Regions from separate parts of the Pseudomonas sp. AK-TSAG1-1 genome, predicted to be linked through region 1. Evidence: riboswitches for the same ligand, from Rfam matches in the RefSeq annotation. Region 1 holds a riboswitch; the other holds the start of a gene.
The links. A riboswitch is a leader RNA that binds a small molecule or an ion and turns the genes downstream of it on or off. The one in region 1 is predicted to bind cobalamin.
Positions count from the first base shown of each region.

Region 2: it holds a riboswitch for cobalamin, as region 1 does, so the genes downstream of both, cobO (cob(I)yrinic acid a,c-diamide adenosyltransferase) here and AC1UK9_RS15410 (CbtB domain-containing protein) in region 1, are expected to answer to the same signal.

Region 1 covers NZ_CM165965.1:3,484,756-3,493,769, forward strand. Annotated here, with positions in the region: gene cobN (cobaltochelatase subunit CobN) at 1-14, opposite strand, end outside; gene cobW (cobalamin biosynthesis protein CobW) at 18-1,088, opposite strand; cobalamin riboswitch at 1,187-1,397, opposite strand; cobalamin riboswitch at 2,343-2,564, shown strand; gene AC1UK9_RS15410 (CbtB domain-containing protein) at 2,687-2,884, shown strand; gene AC1UK9_RS15415 (CbtA family protein) at 2,896-3,597, shown strand; gene AC1UK9_RS15420 (cobalamin biosynthesis protein) at 3,594-4,007, shown strand; gene cobM (precorrin-4 C(11)-methyltransferase) at 4,089-4,835, shown strand; gene nfuA (Fe-S biogenesis protein NfuA) at 4,979-5,563, opposite strand; gene AC1UK9_RS15435 (acyltransferase family protein) at 5,621-6,646, opposite strand; gene AC1UK9_RS15440 (fatty acid cis/trans isomerase) at 6,830-9,014, opposite strand, start outside.
Region 2 covers NZ_CM165965.1:1,897,282-1,906,295, reverse strand. Annotated here, with positions in the region: gene AC1UK9_RS08725 (cobyric acid synthase) at 1-45, opposite strand, end outside; gene cobD (threonine-phosphate decarboxylase CobD) at 42-1,034, opposite strand; gene cbiB (adenosylcobinamide-phosphate synthase CbiB) at 1,027-1,935, opposite strand; gene bluB (5,6-dimethylbenzimidazole synthase) at 1,932-2,582, opposite strand; gene AC1UK9_RS08705 (cobyrinic acid a,c-diamide synthase CobB) at 2,579-3,961, opposite strand; gene cobO (cob(I)yrinic acid a,c-diamide adenosyltransferase) at 3,958-4,569, opposite strand; cobalamin riboswitch at 4,651-4,880, opposite strand; gene AC1UK9_RS08695 (hypothetical protein) at 5,044-5,628, shown strand; gene AC1UK9_RS08690 (PQQ-dependent sugar dehydrogenase) at 5,695-7,008, shown strand; gene AC1UK9_RS08685 (C40 family peptidase) at 7,099-7,635, opposite strand; gene AC1UK9_RS08680 (C40 family peptidase) at 7,857-8,474, opposite strand; gene hda (DnaA regulatory inactivator Hda) at 8,700-9,014, opposite strand, start outside.

The sequences.
Region 1 (9,014 bases):
CTGAGCAGGTGCATGGCTTAAACGCTGAGCGCGGCGCGCAGTTGCGCTTCGAGTTGCGCGGCGTCGAGTTCCTGGCCGATCAGCACCAGGCGCGTGACGCGCGCTTCATCGGTGCCCCACTGACGGTCGAAGTGCTTGTCGAAACGCGTGCCCACGCCTTGAATCAGCAGGCGCATCGGCTTGTTCGGGATCGCCGCGAAGCCTTTGACGCGCAGAATGCCGTGCTGAACCACCAGCTGCGTCAGTGCATCGAGCAGCAAGCTTTCATCGGCTTGCGGCAGTTCGATGGAGATCGAATCGAAAGCGTCATGATCGTGGTCATCGTGGTCGTCATCACCGTCGTGGTGGTGATCGTGATGGCTGTGGCGGCTGTCGATGTGCTCTTCGGAACCCGCGCCAAGGCCAATCAACACGTCCAGTGGCAGACGGCCGTTGCTGGCTTCGATGATTTTCACCGCTGGCGGCAGCTCTTCAGCGACTTCCAGACGTACGCGAGCGAGGTCTTCAGGGCTGGTCTGGTCGGCCTTGTTAAGGATCACCAGATCGGCGCTGGCCAGTTGGTCGGCGAACAGTTCGTGCAGCGGCGACTCGTGATCAAGGTTCGGGTCGAGTTTGCGCTGGGCATCGACCTGATCCGGAAACGCGGCGAAGGTGCCGGCAGCCACCGCCGGGCTGTCGACCACGGTAATCACCGCGTCAACGGTGCAGGCACTGCGGATTTCCGGCCACTGGAAAGCTTGGACCAGCGGTTTCGGCAGGGCCAGACCGGAGGTTTCGATCAGGATGTGGTCGAGATCACCGCGACGGGCGACCAGTTCGCGCATCACCGGGAAGAATTCTTCCTGCACCGTGCAGCACAGGCAGCCGTTGGCCAGTTCGTAGACGCGGCCGGTGGCTTCTTCTTCGGTGCAGCCGATGGTGCATTGCTTGAGGATTTCACCGTCGATGCCCAGTTCGCCGAACTCGTTGACGATCACCGCGATGCGGCGGCCCTGAGCGTTGTCGAGCATGTGTCGCAGCAAGGTGGTTTTGCCCGAGCCGAGGAAACCGGTGACGATGGTGACAGGGAGTTTGGCCAGTGTTTTCATCGGATGCCCTTTGGCAAGGTGGCGGGCATACGGGACGAGATCCGCTGCGACCGAGCGCGCGGAAGAATTCGCCACCGGATCACCCCGCCCGGTTGTAGTGAGAAATCTGTCACGAGGCAGGTCTCCTGGCTGACGGTGTTCAGGCTTTGGGCCTGGCATTCGCTGCGCCTTCCCGCTGGCTCTGGATTGAGTTGGCAGTGGCGTGGCAGCGAACAGCACCGTTCACAGTTGCGGGGGCAGCCGCGGCTTGGACCGCGTTCCCTTCTTAGCTTCGGCGTGGGCCGAAGAACCTCGAAAGCGCAAGGCTACGCAGGGTATTGGGATGGGTCAATGGTTGGTGGATTTTGGGATTGGGGGCATATCCGTTGCTTCGGGTGCTGCCGCTGGCGGTTTCGCTCTTACAGCGAGTCCCTTTTTCAAACGCCAAAAAGGAACCAAAAGGCTTTGCCCCGGCGTACGGCACTTCGCCTAGGCTCAGTGTTCCCTCGCTACGGTGTCCATCAGGGGGCATCGCCTACGGTTTGCTTCGCTGCACCTCCTCTCGATGTATGCGGCTTCGCCGCATGGCGCTGCGCGCCTCCCCCCTGATGGACACCTTCGCTCGGCCTGCCGATGGGGCTTTGAGATCAAAGGCAACATCAAAAGCCGGAGCCAGATCCAGATCCAGATCCAGATCCAGATCCAGATCCAGATCCAGATCAAAAGATCACAGCCTTCGGCAGTTCCCACAGGGGATTAGGTGTGTTCAGTTGGAGTTAGTTGGTTGGCGGACCGCCTTCGCGAGCAAGCCCGCTCCCACAGTGGGATCGGGTGTGCTCAGTTAAAGATTGGTCGGCCGTGAGGCCGCCATCGCTGGCAGGCCAGCTCCCACAATTTTAATTCGTGCCCCCCATGCGGCGAAGCCGCCCCACTCAACACGATGAGCGTTAGCTCGAGTAAAGCTTTTGATCTCAAGACCCGCCGGCAGGCTGAGTGGAGGGATTGATCCGGGGGTGGGAGCGCAGCGACCGTTTGGCGCAGCCAAACACATCGAGAGGAGGTGCAGCGAAGCAAACCGTAGGCGATGCCCCAGGATCAATCCCGGAGCGAAGGAACCCGAGCCTAGGCGAGGGCCGAACGTCAGGGCATAGACCTTTTGGTTACTTTTGGGGCGTTTGCCAAAAGTGACCCGCCGTCAGGGCGGAACCCTAAGCGGCCGTTACCGCAGCACCGGATCCACCCACAAAATTGACTAAATTCCCCAACCCATGGTCTCCTACACAACTTGTTACGGGTGCCCTTCACAGGGTGAAACGGGAAACCGGTGAATCATGTGCTTTACTCAAGCCCATGTCAGTCCGGTGCTGCCCCCGCAACGGTAAGCGAGCGAAGCGTCAGATCCACTGTGCCAGTACGGCATGGGAAGGTGATGCTTGCAGGTCGGCCTGACGCCAACCCCTCGTGAGCCCGGAGACCGGCCCGCAACACACAGTGCGCATTGTGCGTCGCTGAACATAACAAACCCGCGGTGGGCGGGCGCTGTTCGAACCTCTGCGTGCCCGACTCGCAGGGGTCTTCATGCGCTCTATTCACCCGCTGACACTCCAGAGGGAAGCGCCATGTCGATCATCAGCAGCACCGGCAGCAACACCGATAAAATCTCCAGCACCGCCACGTTGAGCCAACGCCTGACTGCGGCGATCTTTGCCTCGATCCTGGGTGCCAGCCTCGTCTACTTCGCCGGTTTCTCGCACATCGAAGCGGTGCACAACGCCGCCCACGATACCCGCCACAGCGCCGCGTTTCCGTGCCACTGAGACCTTTCGACATGATCAAGCGAATTGCGCAAACCGCAGGGTTCACCGGCCTGCTGGCTGCCCTGCTCCTCACCCTGTTGCAAAGTTTCTGGGTCTCGCCGTTGATTCTGCAGGCGGAAACCTTCGAAAAAGCCGAACCTGTCGCCGTTCATGAACATGCCGAAGGCGCCATGGCCGGGCACACCCACGACGCACAAGCCTGGGAGCCGGAAGACGGCTGGCAGCGCGTAGTCTCGACCACCGGAGGCAATCTGGTGGTGGCCGTCGGTTTCGCCCTGATGCTCGCGGGCCTTTACACCCTGCGTGCACCGACCAAAACCTCGCAAGGCCTGCTCTGGGGCCTGGCCGGTTACGCGACCTTCGTGCTTGCACCGACCCTCGGCCTGCCGCCTGAACTGCCGGGTACCGCTGCAGCCGATCTGGCTTCGCGCCAGATGTGGTGGATCGGCACGGCCGCCTCGACCGCTGTCGGCCTGGCCCTGATCGTGTTCAGCCGTCACTGGCTGATGAAGCTGCTGGGCGTGGCAATCCTGGCCGTACCGCATGTGATCGGCGCCCCGCAGCCGGAGGTGCATTCGATGCTGGCACCCGAGGCGCTGGAAGCTCAGTTCAAAATCGCTTCGCAGTTGACCAACGTGGCGTTCTGGCTGGCTTTGGGCCTGATCAGCGCCTGGTTGTTCCGCCGCAAAAGCGATGGTCAGTACCACGCATGACCGATGACAGCGCAGCGCCGACCTTCGTGGTCGGCCTGGGCTGCCAGCGCGGCTGCCCGGCCAGCACGCTGCGCGCGTTGCTCGACCAGGCCTTGCAGGCGCATCGCATCGACCTTTTAGCGGTCAAGGCCCTGGCCAGTATCGACTTGAAGCGTGATGAGCCCGGTTTACAGGAACTCGCCGCCCAACTGGCACTGCCGCTGTTGTATTTCAGCAGCGTAGAACTGGCGAGTTATCAGCAGCGTCTGAGCCATCATTCACAGATCGCCTACGAACGTACCGGATGCTACGGCGTTGCCGAAAGTGCTGCGCTGGCCCTCGCCGAACAGCTGATTCAGGCGCCGGCAAAACTGCTGATTTCCCGGCAAAAATACGCCCAGGCCACGTTGGCATTGGCCGGCGCTGCGTAAAATCCCGATAATCCCCCTCTTTGATCATGAGCAATCTTCATCTGAAGCCTTGCCCTGCCCCGTTTTTCACAGGATTTCTTCATGACCGTCTACTTCATCGGCGCCGGCCCCGGCGACCCGGAATTGATCACTGTCAAAGGCCAGCGACTGATTCGCAGCTGCCCTGTGATCATCTACGCAGGCTCGCTGGTCCCGACCGCTGTGCTGGAGGGGCATCAGGCCGAAATCGTGGTCAACAGCGCCGAATTGCACTTGGAGCAGATCATCGAATTGATCAAATCCGCCCACGCCAAGGGGCAGGATGTGGCACGGGTGCACTCCGGCGATCCGAGCCTGTATGGCGCGATTGGCGAGCAGATTCGCTATTTGCGTGAGTTGAATATTGCGTTCGAAATCATCCCTGGCGTTACCGCAACGGCGGCGTGCGCGGCACTGCTGGGTGCAGAACTGACCCTTCCGGACATCTCGCAAAGCGTGATTCTGACCCGTTACGCCGACAAGACTGCAATGCCGGCCGGCGAAGAACTGGGGAATCTGGCGCAGCATGGCGCGACCATGGCGATTCATCTGGGGGTCAATCACCTGGAGAAAATCATCGCCGAACTGCTGCCGCATTACGGCGCGGATTGCCCGATTGCGGTGATTCACCGCGCGACTTGGCCGGATCAGGACTGGGTGGTGGGGACACTGGAGGATATTGCCGCGAAGGTGCAGGCCAAGGGGTTTCGGCGCACGGCGTTGATTCTGGTTGGACGAGTGCTGGGCAGTGAGGTGTTCAGCGAGTCATCGCTGTATCGCGCGGGGCATGCGCATCTTTATCGCCCATGACGGCCCTTTCGCAAGCCAGCCCGCCCCCACATTTGCAATGCGATCACATGTGGGGGCGGGCTTGATCGCGAAGGCGTGATTGAATTTCACGCAAAAAAAACGGCGCTCACGGGGCGCCGTTTTTTATGTCCGCAGCGAACACCTTAGTAGTAGGCGTTTTCTTTCTGCGTGTGGTCGGTCACGTCGCGCACACCCTTTAGTTCAGGAATACGCTCGAGCAGAGTGCGCTCGATACCTTCCTTCAGGGTCACGTCGGCCTGGCCGCAGCCTTGGCATCCACCGCCGAACTGGAGCACGGCGATGCCGTCCTCGACCACATCGATCAGGCTGACCTGACCGCCGTGGCTGGCCAGCCCCGGGTTGATCTCGGTTTGCAGGTAGTAGTTGATGCGCTCGTTGACCGGGCTGTCGGCGTTGACCATCGGCACTTTGGCGTTTGGCGCCTTGATGGTCAGTTGACCACCCATGCGGTCGGTGGCGTAGTCGACGACGGCATCGTCAAGGAACGCTTCGCTGAACGAGTCGATGTAGGCGGTGAAGCTTTTCAGCCCCAGCGCGGTATCTTCAGGTTTTTCTTCGCCCGGCTTGCAGTAGGCAATGCAGGTTTCGGCGTACTGGGTGCCAGGCTGGGTGATGAAGACGCGGATGCCGATGCCCGGGGTGTTCTGCTTGGAGAGCAGATCGGCCAGGTAATCGTGGGCGGCGTCGGTAATGGTAATAGCGGTCATGGAAACTCCTCGCAGGCTTGGGCGCAGTTTACGCCAATCATCGCGCCGCACAAAGTCCTAGTATTTTTGTCGGGAAAGCTGGGAATCCGATTGAGCAACAGGTTCGCCATCGATCCGCGCTTTAAGCCACTGATAGCTGCGTTTTTCCACCCATTCGTAGCTCAACCAGGACCCTGCGCCAATGGCCACAGCGCAGACGACGAACATCAGGTACGGACTGATTCCATAATGTCGCGCGATAAAACCACCGGCCGACAGCACCAGCACGTGCATCAGATACACCGAATACGAACAATCGCCCAGCAGCTTGAGTAGCCGATTGCGCTCGACATAACGTTCCAGCGCCATGCAGGCCATCACCAGCACCGCACTCGCCAGCCCCCAGTTCAACAGTCGTGGCGCCGGCGTCAGGCAATAGATTGCCATCAACGCGGCGCCAATTCCCAGCAACGGCAACCACAGGCCCGGGCCAATCCAGCCCCGGCGGTACAGGATGCCGATGCCGATCCCCAGCAAGAACTCGTAAACGATGTCCGAACGATAGAACTCGCTGACCCAGCCAAACGCCTGGCAAGTAGCAAACAGCAACGCTGCGACCACCAGCAGACGCACCTGCCAACGGAACACCAGCGCACAGGCGAACAGCACGTAGAACAGAATTTCGTAATTGAGGGTCCAGCCGACATTCAGGGTCGGGTAGATCCCGTACCCGCCGGGGTTCTGCGCCGGGATGAACAACAGCGACAGCAGCAGATGCCCGACGTCCAGCCTCTGATCCGGCAACACCTGCCCGGCGACCAGCACCAGCAGCGCCATCAGCAGCGTGTAAAGCCAGTACGCCGGCACGATGCGCGACAGGCGGTACAGCAGAAATTGCCCCGGCCGCAGGCGCTTGTCCTCGGTGGACAAGAAGATCACCAGGCCGCTGATGACAAAAAAGATGTCGACCCCGACTGCGCCTTTGTCGATGAACAACTGACCAATCGGGCCGCGCGCCTTGAAGTCGAAGAAAATCTGCATGAAGTGGTGACAGACCACCGTCCACGCGGCAAGCGCCCGCAGGGCCTGCACTGAAATCAACATTGAGCGCTCCTGTCCACGACTCCTGAAACACCACTGCCCCCTGTGGGAGCGGGCTTGCTCGCGAATGCGCTGTGTCAGGCGACATCCATTTCGAATGAGCTGACACCTTCGCGAGCGAAACCGCTCCACAGTTGAGATTTGCGGTGTTGCCAAGAATTGGGACAGCAGGTCCGTCTCAAACGATCAAAGATTCTCGTAGCGGTTCATGTCCAGCACGCCCTCTTCCACCGGGTCGGTTTCGTGGATGTATTGGCTCAGGTCGTGAAAATAGAACCAGAATTGCGGATGACTGCGGCGAATCCCCCAGCGTTCGACGATTTTCTCGAAGCGCTCGGCATCCTTGGCGTTTTCCATTGCCTCGACAAACTCCGGTACTTGCTCGGCCGGAATGTTGAATATGAAGTTCGGATAACTGCTGAGCACGCCCGGATAAATCGTCAAGGTGTCGAGTCCCGGTTGATAGCGCAGCGACTCACCCAGCAGGAACGCCACGTTGCTATGCGCACGGTTGCGCAGCAGGCTGTAGACCTCACGTGTGCCGCTGCGGGTTTCGATGCGCAGCATGGTGGCTTCGGGCAATTGATCGATCACTTTCAGACCGGCCGCTGGACGCGAGGTCAAGCGACTGAGGGCCTGCTCGGCATTTTGCAGCGCCGGGTCGATATTCGGCCGCGAGCAGTAGGCGCCAGCACAGCGATTGATCGGGTCGGGCCGCGCATTGAGGTCGCCGTAACGCGCCAGCAACTGCATGGCGAAATCGTATTTCGGGTCCTTCGAATCGAGTTTCAGCGCCGTCGGCTTGTCGTCGTCAATGGCCTCGTAATCGAGCCACATCTTGAACTGGCCGCTGCTCTGGTACCAATCGTCGAGGTAATCCTCGCGGGAATCGGCCGGCATCAGACGCAGGAAGTTCTGCTCGGCGCCGTTGCGGATCAGGTCGAAATACAGACGGGTCTGCGCCTGATGCGAGACGTTGCCGAACACATCGAAGTTGACCGCCAACTGGTAATAGGTGCGCTCCAACAAAGGATAGTCGAACAGCCACAGGGTCTGAGGCACTTCACCGATCAGGCCTTTGGTCACCGAGGCGCTGTCGAAGTGACGGAAGATGCTCAGCAGCGCGTTGTCGTTGCCGGCCCACAAGGTCGACCAACTCGGCGGCGGTTGATCGGCGTAGCTGTCGCGGCGCAGGGCCTCGTATTCATTACGTTTGTTGCGGTAGTTGTGCCACAGGCTCAGGACACTGCCGACGTCGTCATTCTGCCCCGGCATCGCCAGCAATGGCGTGGCCTGCCCGCGATAGTTGGGGTCGGTGATGTACAGGTCATGCTCCGGGGCCTGGAACAGCGCCCAGAAGTTGTCGCGAATCACATCAGTCGCGATCTGCCCGCGGCACACTGGCCCGCGAATGAACGTACGCACGAAGTATTCGGCGTTATCTAGCATGAACTGATAACGCGCCTGGGCCGGAATCGCCTCGAAGGTGGCGAACGGGTTGGCGCGGCTCTGCGGGCCGTAACCCGGCAGCGCATTGACCTGCCAGTTTCCGCTGTAGAACAGGCTCTTGACCCGCGCCATCTTCGCCGCGCTCAGCGGATAGGTGATGTGGGTCTTGTGCACGATCACCCCTTGCACCGGCCACAGGCGGTAATACACCTGAGTGCCCGGGTCATCGTTCGGGCGACGGGTAGCGATCAGGTCGATCGGCTGGCCGCTCGGCGTGCGCGAACGCACCCACTGGAAGTAGTGCCCCGGCTCGCCGTCCTTGAAATAGATGTGCGCCAGGAACCAGTGCTCGAACAACCAGCGCCCGACCAGACTCTGCCGCGCTCCCGGGGTGTTGAGCAGGTTTTCCCACTGGACGATTTGCAGCGCTTCTCGGGCGCTCGGCGCCAGGCCTTGCTCGTCAATCGGCGCACCAGACGCCAGCCAGCGCTGCAACGTCTGGTATTGCTGATCGGTCAGGCCGGTCACCGCCAGCGGCATGCCTTCTTTCGGGTGGGCGCCGGCGTAGCCTTCAAACTCGGCGGGCATCGCGCACATGTTTTCTCGCTGCAGGCCAAGCACGATGTCTTCCGGCAGTTTGGCATTGGGAGTCAGCGGGGTTTTGTGCCCCAGTTCCAGCATCCGCGCCATCAGCGCCGCCTGACTGCCCTGGGCGTCGAGCACCGAATAGAAGCCCTTCTGCTGCCAGGCGCGTTTGCCGAAGGCGTCATAGAACAGTCGAGTGGTCGGCGCGGCCTGGGTCCGTTCACCGTCGTAGACCGGCATCTTGCTCGCGCCACGCCCAGCGCCTTCGCCGCTGCCCAGATTGAGCTGACAGGCGGAGTCGTAGCACGCGTGGCAGGCCACGCACTTCTCGGTGAAG
Region 2 (9,014 bases), 1.6 Mb from region 1:
TTTACCGGCATCGGAAGTGGTGCCTTGCACCATCAGGGTGGTCATGTCGATTCCTTGGCAAAGGCTTGCAGCGCTTGCTCGAGACGCGCCTCTTCAGCGGCATTGGCCGGCAGACCGAAACGCAGGCTGCTGTTGTGAGTGAAGAGACGCAGAAGGATGCCGCGTCGGGCCATGAATTCGTGCAACGCCACGGCGTGCTCGGTGATCAGCCACTGGAACAGCGCGCATCCGCCCAAGGGCTTGAAGCCGTAGCGCTCCAGCAACAACGCCAGGCGCTCGCTGGCCTCATCGCTGCGCATGCGTTGCCGGGTGTGCGCCTCGGTGTCCTGTAGACAGGCTTGGCCGAGCACCCGTGTCGGGCCGCTGACCGCCCATGGCCCGACCTGTTCGGCGAGCAACCTGAGCAGCTTGCGCTCGGCCAGCACAAAGCCCAGGCGCACGCCGGCCAGACCGAAGAACTTGCCGAACGAGCGCAACACGACCAAGCCGACCTGATGGGTGTACGACGCCAGACTCAGGTGCGGCGTGTTGTCCATGAACGCTTCATCGACCACCAGCCAACCGCCGCGCTGGGCCAGCCGCGCGTGCCAGTCCAGCAGTCGCGCCGGGGTCAGGCTCAGGCCGGTCGGATTGTTCGGATTGACCACGACCAGCACGTCGAGGCTGTCGAGAAAAAATTCGACCTCCTGCTCCAGCACTTCCCGCACGATGTAACCACTGCGGCGCCAGGCTTCGGCGTGCTCGGCATAACACGGTGACAACACGCCGACCTTGCCGGCACGGCGCAAACGCGGCAGCAACTGGATCGCCATCTGCGAGCCGGCCACCGGCAACACCTGGGAGGCGCCGTAGTAATCGCACGCGGCCTGCTCCAGGCCATCGTCGGTTTCCGGCAGACGCGCCCAAGCGCGCAACGGAATTTCCGGAACCGCAAACGGCCACGGCGCAAGGCCACTGGACAGGTCGAGCCAGTCGGCTTCGGCAATACCGTAATCGAGTGCAGCCTTGCGCAGCCGGCCACCGTGCTCAAGCATAGAATTCAGCCCCCACGCAGAGAATCAGCAGCCATAACCATACCCCGCGCTGGACCAATTGCCAGCCGCGATCAATCGAATCGGCATCCGCCGGCGCACCTTCGCCCAGCTGCGGACGGTCGTGCAGCTCACCGTGATAGATCGCCGGGCCGCCCAGCTCGACATTCAGCGCACCGGCACCGGCAGCCATCACCGGACCGGCATTGGGGCTGTCCCATTTCGGCGCCTGGGTGCGCCAGCATTTCCAGGCGAGCCGGGTGTTGCCCAACAGCGCGTAGGTCAGTGCCACCAGCCGTGCAGGAATGTAGTTGAGCACGTCATCGATTTTTGCCGCACACCAGCCGAAACGCTCGAAACGTTCGTTGCGATAACCCCACATTGCATCGAGCGTGTTGCTCAAGCGATAGAGCACCACGCCCGGCGCACCGGCCACGACAAACCAGAACAGCGCAGCGAACACCGCATCACTGCCGTTTTCCAGCACCGACTCGGTAGCGGCACGGGCGACGGCTGTGCTGTCCAGTTCGCTGGTCTGGCGGCTGACCAGATAGCCGACGCGCTTGCGCGCCTCTTCCAGATCTTCACTGCGCAAGGCTTTGGCCACAGGCTCGACGTGTTCGCCAAGACTGCGCATGCCCAGGGCGCAATACAGCGCAAGAATCTCGACGATCCAGCCCACGTAAGGCGCCCAGGAAAATGCGGTGGCGAGCAACGTCAGCGGCAGCACCGCGATCACCCAAGCGGTGACTCCGTGACTGCGCCAGCCACGGCCGCCCGCATTGAAACGTCGCTCGATGCGCCCGGCGAAATTGCCGAACGCCACCAGCGGATGCCAGCGTTTCGGTTCACCCAGCAGCGCATCCAGCGCGACTGCAGCGACACTCAACAACGCCACACTCATTGACTCACTCCCCAATAATTTTCATACAGCAACTCATTGAGCGGACGCGCCTGCGCCCACCCTTCGAGTACCAGCATCGGCGCCGGATAGAATTCCTTGACCGGGCCCAGGCACAACACCGCCAACGGCTTGGCCCCGACCGGCAGTTGCAGCAGATCGGCCAGCGCCTGCGGCTCGAACAGCGAGACCCAGCCCATGCCCAGTCCTTCGGCACGGGACGCCAGCCACAGGTTCTGGATCGCGCAGGACAACGACGCCATGTCCATTTCCGGCAGCGTACGACGCCCGAAAATGTGCCGTTCGCGATCATCCATCAGCGCCGCGACCAGCACTTCGGCGCAATCGTTGATGCCTTCGACCTTGAGCTTCATGAACTCGTCGCTGCGCTCGCCGAGGGCAATGGCTGTGCGGATGCGTTCTTCTTCGACGAGGTTCTGGATCTGCCCGCGCAAGGCACGGTCGCTGATGCGGATGAAACGCCAAGGCTGCATCAGGCCGACGCTGGGCGCCTGATGTGCGGCCTCAAGCAGACGCCGCAGCAATTGAGGCTCGACCGTGCCACCGGTGAAGTGGCGCATGTCGCGGCGTTCGGCGATGGCTCGGTAGACCGCTTGGCGCTCGCCTTCGGAAAATGCGTTGTCGCTCATGGCCTCTTCGCGAGCAAGCCCGCTCCCACAGGGGTTGGGTGATCCAATGCGGGAGCGGACTTGCTCGCGAAAGCGGCCTCGAGATCCGGTGCAAACAATGCGGCAATCGCAGTCGGATTCGACGGAAAATAAAAGTGCACGTACGACGCCGTCATCCGTCCCTCGCGATACACCGCCTCCGCTCCGCGCCCGCCATTGGGGCTCAGGCCCCGGGCAATCGGCGTCAGTTCAGTGGTGGTCAGGGAATGGTGATAGGTGTGGCCGCGCAACGAACCTTCCGGCAGATCCACCGCTTGCAGCGCCAGTGCTGCCAGACGCTTTTGCATCACCGCATCACCGCGCAGCAGCCCGACCAGCTCAGCGCGGGCGCCTTCGACGTCAGTCAACGAATCGAGTAGATAGAGCATGCCGCCACACTCGGCGAGCAATGGTTTGCCGGCGGCGTGGTGCGCACGGATCGCCTCAAGCATCGCAGTATTTTGCGCCAACGCGACATGGTGCAATTCCGGATAACCGCCCGGCAGATACAGGCTGTCAGCCTCAGGCAACTGCGTATCGCGAATCGGCGAGAAGAAGCTCAACTCGGCGCCCATCGCGCGCAGCAAGTCGAGGCTGGCGCCGTAGGTGAAGGCAAAGGCTTCATCGCGTGCGACAGCAATGCGCACACCTGCGAGCAACGGTTCAGCGGGGATCACTTCAGGCGCGGCGAATTCCACGGCCGGTGGCAGCGCTACCTCGCAACTGCTGGCCAAAGCTTCGGCGGCCGCGTCGAGACGTAAATCCAGGTCATTCAGTTCACTGGCTTGCACCAGTCCGAGATGGCGGCTCGGCAACTCGATCCCCGTTTCGCGGGACAGCGCACCGTACCAGCGCAAGCCTTCGGTGAGGCTGCCCTCGAGCAGTTGCGCGTGACGCAAGGTGCCGACGCGGTTGGCGAGCACGCCGGCAAACGGCAAGTCCGGCTGATAGCGCGCCAGCCCCAGCGCCAGGGCGCCAAAGGTCTGGGCCATCGCAGTACCGTCGATCACCCCGAGCACCGGCACACCAAAGTGTCGCGCCAGATCGGCACTCGAAGGCGTACCGTCGAACAGGCCCATCACGCCTTCGATCAGAATCAGATCCGCCTCGGCGGCGGCCTCCCACAACAGACGCCGGCTTTCCTGCTCGCCGACCATCCACATGTCCAGTTGATACACCGGCGCACCGCTGGCGCGCTCGAGAATCATCGGGTCGAGGAAGTCCGGGCCACATTTGAAGACGCGCACCTTGCGCCCCTGATTGCGATGCAAACGCGCGAGTGCGGCGGTGACGGTGGTCTTGCCCTGACCGGAGGCCGGCGCGGCAATCAGCACCGCCGGGCAGTGACGTGGTTGATTCAAAGTTCGACGCCTTTCTGCGCTTTGATGCCTGCCTGAAAGGCGTGTTTGAGCATGCCCATTTCGGTGACGGTGTCACCCATCTCGATCATTTCCGGCTTGGCCGCACGACCGGTGACGATCACGTGCTGCATTGGCGGACGCGCCTGCAAATCGCTGAGCACCTGATCCAGGTCGAGGTAGCCATGCTTGAGGGCGATGTTCAGTTCATCCAGCACCACCAGACCGATCGACGGATCGCGCAGCAGCTCGCGGGAGACTGCCCACGCGGCTTCGGCGGCAGCAATGTCACGCTGCCGGTCCTGGGTTTCCCAGGTGAAGCCCTCGCCCATCACGTGAAAGCGCACTTGCTCGGGGAAGCGCCGGAAGAACAGTTCTTCGCCGGTGCTGTTGCGCCCCTTGATGAACTGCACCACGCCGCACTGCATGCCGTGGCCCATGGCGCGGGCAAGCATGCCGAACGCCGAGCTGCTTTTGCCTTTGCCATTGCCGGTCAGCACCAGCACCAGGCCGCACTCGTCGGGCGAATTGGCGATGCGTTCGTCGATCACGGCTTTTTTGCGCTGCATACGCGCCAGATGGCGTTCGTCACGCTCGGGGGAATCGGTCATGGGGGAGCTCTCCGTTGAGGCTGGATAACGGCGGGCAGGCACAAGAATAGACGGCAAAAAGCCTGGCATCGCCCACCGTGATGCCGCTGGATGGATCAGGCCGGTCTCCGGGCTCATGAGCGGCGAATCGCCGGCTGCGCGCCTTCCCGCGTCTGTCGACACAGTGGCTCAATGCGCAGCTTTCACTCATTTACCGTTGCGGGGGCAGCGCCGGGATCGCGATCGTTCTTCGCCTGAAGACAACCCTCACCGGCTTCCCTGTTTCACTCTGTCGACACACGTCACAGAGCACCTGAAACAAGCCGCGAAGGTTAGAGGGTTGGGGGTGGAGCGTCAATTAAAGAGGCGGCCGTCGGGCGAATAACTGCCGCCGATCAATTATCTGGCGCCAATCTTGTGCCACACTGATACAAGTGATATCAAAGAGCCATGCTTTTCTCGAAAAAGCCCATCACAACAATAAGGATGATTACGATGCAAGGCATGATCATCAGCAACCCGCGCCTGGAGTTCCTGCGCCCGGTGCTTGAACGCTGGTTTGACTGTATCGACCGCTACAACGCCGTGCGCGGCGACAACGACACGCCTTACTGGCATGACGAGAAAGCCAATCTCGGATTGCTCTCCGCTGCGGCATGGATGGCCGAACTGGTGACCCTTTGCGACACCGCCACCCGCAAGCAGAACGAGGACGGCGAGCGCAATGCCCGCGCTCACCTGTTCCTCGCCGGCGCCGAAGACCGCGCCTACATCCAGGCCACGCAGCGCTGGCCGCGAGTCAGCAACCTCAACCTGACCCAGGCCCTGCTGGAAATCACCAGCGACGCCAAACGCATCAGCTTCGCCAGCGACCTCAAACTCGGTTGCCTGTTCGTCGCGCCGCAAAAAGCCCAGCACAGCGCCAGCCCCGAAGAGCTGCAGGACATGGTCGACGACCTGCAAAAGGAACACTGCTGCGCGGTCGCCTGGTATTTCCCCTACGCCTACCGCAAGTTGCGCAGCGAAGCGGGCAACTATCACCCCGGAATCGCCGTGCTGTTCAAAGAGGCCCGTGGCTGAGCGGTTGAACCATCGGGTGCGCAGGCTCCTCTATGATTAGGCATGCATTCATAGGGAAGATCAGTAATGCGCAAAACCCAACTCGCTCTCCTCATCGCCCTCGCCGGAGGGCTCGCCGCCTGCGGTGAATCCTCCAGCCTGCAAGTTTCCGACGGCACCGGCCCGTCACCGAAGCTGCCCGAACCCAACAAGACCCTGATTCCGACGGTGAACATCGCCCCGGCGATCGGCTGGCCTGCGGGCGGCAAACCGACCGCAGTGGCTGGTACGCAAGTCGCTGCATTTGCCGAAGGCCTCGACCATCCGCGCTGGCTCTACGTGCTGCCCAACGGTGACGTGCTGGTGGCGGAAACCAATGCTCCGCCAAAGCCTGACGACAGCAGTGGCATTCGTGGCTGGGTAATGAAGAAAGTCATGGGCAAGGCTGGCGCCGGCGTGCCGAGCCCGAATCGCATCACCCTGCTGCGCGATGCCGACCACGACGGCGTGGCCGAGACCCGCACGGTTTTTCTGCAGAATCTCAATTCGCCGTTCGGCATGACGCTGGTCGGCAACGATCTGTACGTCGCCGACACTGATCGCTTGCTGCGCTTCCACTACGAGCCGGGCGCGACCGAGATCAAGACGCAGCCGATCAAAGTCACCGACCTGCCAGGCGGCACACTGAACCATCACTGGACCAAAAACGTCATCGCCAGCAAGGACGGCAGCAAGTTGTACGTCACCGTTGGCTCGAACAGCAACGTCGGCGAAAACGGCTTGGATAAAGAGGAAGGTCGCGCGGCGATCTGGGAAGTGGATCGCGCCACAGGCAACCACCGGATCTTCGCCTCGGGCATCCGCAACCCCAACGGTCTCGCGTGGGAGCCCACCTCTGGCGCGCTGTGGACGGCGGTCAACGAGCGTGACGAGATCGGCAGCGACCTGGTGCCGGACTACATCACCTCAGTCAAGGACGGCGGCTTCTATGGCTGGCCCTTCAGCTATTACGGCCAGCATGTGGATGTGCGCGTAAAACCGCAAAACCTCGATCTGGTGGCCAAGGCCATTGCTCCGGACTACGCCGTAGGCCCGCACACCGCCTCGCTGGGCCTGACATTCGCCGAGGGCAACAGCCTGCCGGCGCAATTCAAGGAAGGCGCGTTCATTGGCCAGCATGGCTCATGGAACCGCAAACCGCACAGTGGCTATAAAGTGATTTTCGTACCGTTCGCCGCCGGCAAGCCGAACGGAGCACCGGTCGATGTGCTGACTGGCTTCCTCGACAAGGACGAGAACGCTCTGGGCCGCCCGGTGGGCGTGGTGATCGACCAGCAAGGCGGTTTGCTGGTGGCCGACGATGTGGGCAACAAGGTGTGGCGGGTGTCGTCCGCCAAATAATTTAGCGTCCAGCACATAACAAATGTGGGAGATTCTATGTTTGAGGGTTCCCCTCAAACATAGAATCTCCCACATTTAAAACATCAGCAATTACGGGTTATGCGCCAGATGCTCAGGCTGCAACACCCGTTTGGCGCTCAGATACGCTTTCTGCCAGTACGCCTTCGACAGGCTGTCGAGCTTCACCGTGCCACCGGTTGCCGGCGCGTGCACGAAGCGCCCTTCTCCGACGTAGATCCCCGCATGGCTGACTTGCGAGCCGCCGTTGGTGGCGAAGAAGATCAGGTCGCCAGTCTGCAAGCCTTCCTTGCCGACATTCGGCGCCTGCATCACGATCAGTTCACGCGTCGAACGCGGCAGATTGATACCCGCCGCATCGCGGTAAACGAAACCGATCAGACCACTGCAATCAAAACCCGAATCCGGCGTGTTGCCGCCCCAGCGATAAGGCGTGCCGACCAGGCCGAGCGCGCGAAACAGCACGTCTTCAGCGGCGGGCGAGAACGACTGGGAAGGTCCGAACACTACCGGGGCACGTACGACGGGCGCAGGCGGCGGTGTGCGACTGGCGCAGGCGCTGAGCAGCGCTGCGAAGAAGATCAATGCAAGGCGGGCCGACATCGTCATAAACAGAACACCCTGATCTGGCTGCGGCTTTCTCTGCCGGATGGACAGAAAACAAAACCGCCTGCGGAGCACGCAGGCGGTTTGCCATCAATATAGATACAGGATTCTAGCGGCTATACGACAAACTTCAAGTAAGACTTTAACTTCACCTTGTAAAGTCTAGGTCTACTCCGTTGCCGTGGCCGTTTTTTTGTCGCCACGGACGTGGCGACAACGGGGAATTACTTGCGAGCGGTGACCACAGTCGGTGCCATTGCGAGGGCGCGTTTGGCTTCGATGAAAGTCTTGCTCCAGTAGCTGTCACCCAGGCTGTCGATGCGAACACCGCCGCTACGACGACTGCTGGAGTGAATGAACTGGTTGTCACCCAGATAGATCCCGGCGTGACTCACACGACCGCGACGACCGTTGGTGGCGAAGAACAGCAGATCGCCCGGCTCCAGATTGCTGCGCGAGACTAGAGGAGCATCCACGTTGATCATTTCGCGGGTGGAGCGCGGCAGATTCATGCCGGCCTCTTCGCGGAACAGGTAACCGATGAAACCGCTGCAGTCGAAACCAGCTTCAGAGGTACCGCCGAAACGGTAACGAGTACCGATCAGGGACATGCCGCGTTCAAGGATGCTGTCGGCCAGAACCGGAAGCTCGTATGGCTTCTTGCCGTTGAAATCGGCGAGTTCTTTTTCGGTGGCCAGTTCTTCCTGATAAATAACGGAAGACTGGGCAGTGGCAGAATTTTTAACCTGTTGAGGCTGCTCTTGAACTGGAGAATGAGCAGCGCAACCGAACAACAGGGTGACGAGTGCGAGAGGCACGAGGGGTGCGAAGCGATTTAGCATGGGCACGACCGTGGCTGAAGTTGTAAAGAAGCCGAGACTATGCCCGCTATCGGCCTCATTTGCAAATTCAATCGATCTTTTTGTGACTTCCCGGTTTCTCGTTTACATCTAAGCGCTTAAGCCCATTTGAATCGATACGCGGTCTGCACCCTGTGCGGAAAAGCGGATTTTCTGGCGCCTGAAATATGTCGAAACCTGCTGCAAGCCCCGTAATTCAAGGGCTGACTACCAGCCAAGGGTTTCTTTCAGAAACGGAATTGTCAGCTTGCGTTGTGCCTGCAACGAAGCCTGATCGAGCTGTTCGAGCAAGTCGAACAATGCACTCATGCTGCGGGTGCCACGCGTCAGAATAAAATGCCCGACTTCATCGGTCAGGTGCAGACCACGACGCGAAGCGCGCAATTGCAATGCGCGCAATTTGTCTTCATCGGAGAGCGGACGCATCTGGAAGATCAGCGCCAGGGTCAGGCGCGATTTGAGGTCGGCCAGCTTGACCGGCAACTCGCGTGGCGAGGTGGACGCGGCGATCAGCAAGCGCCG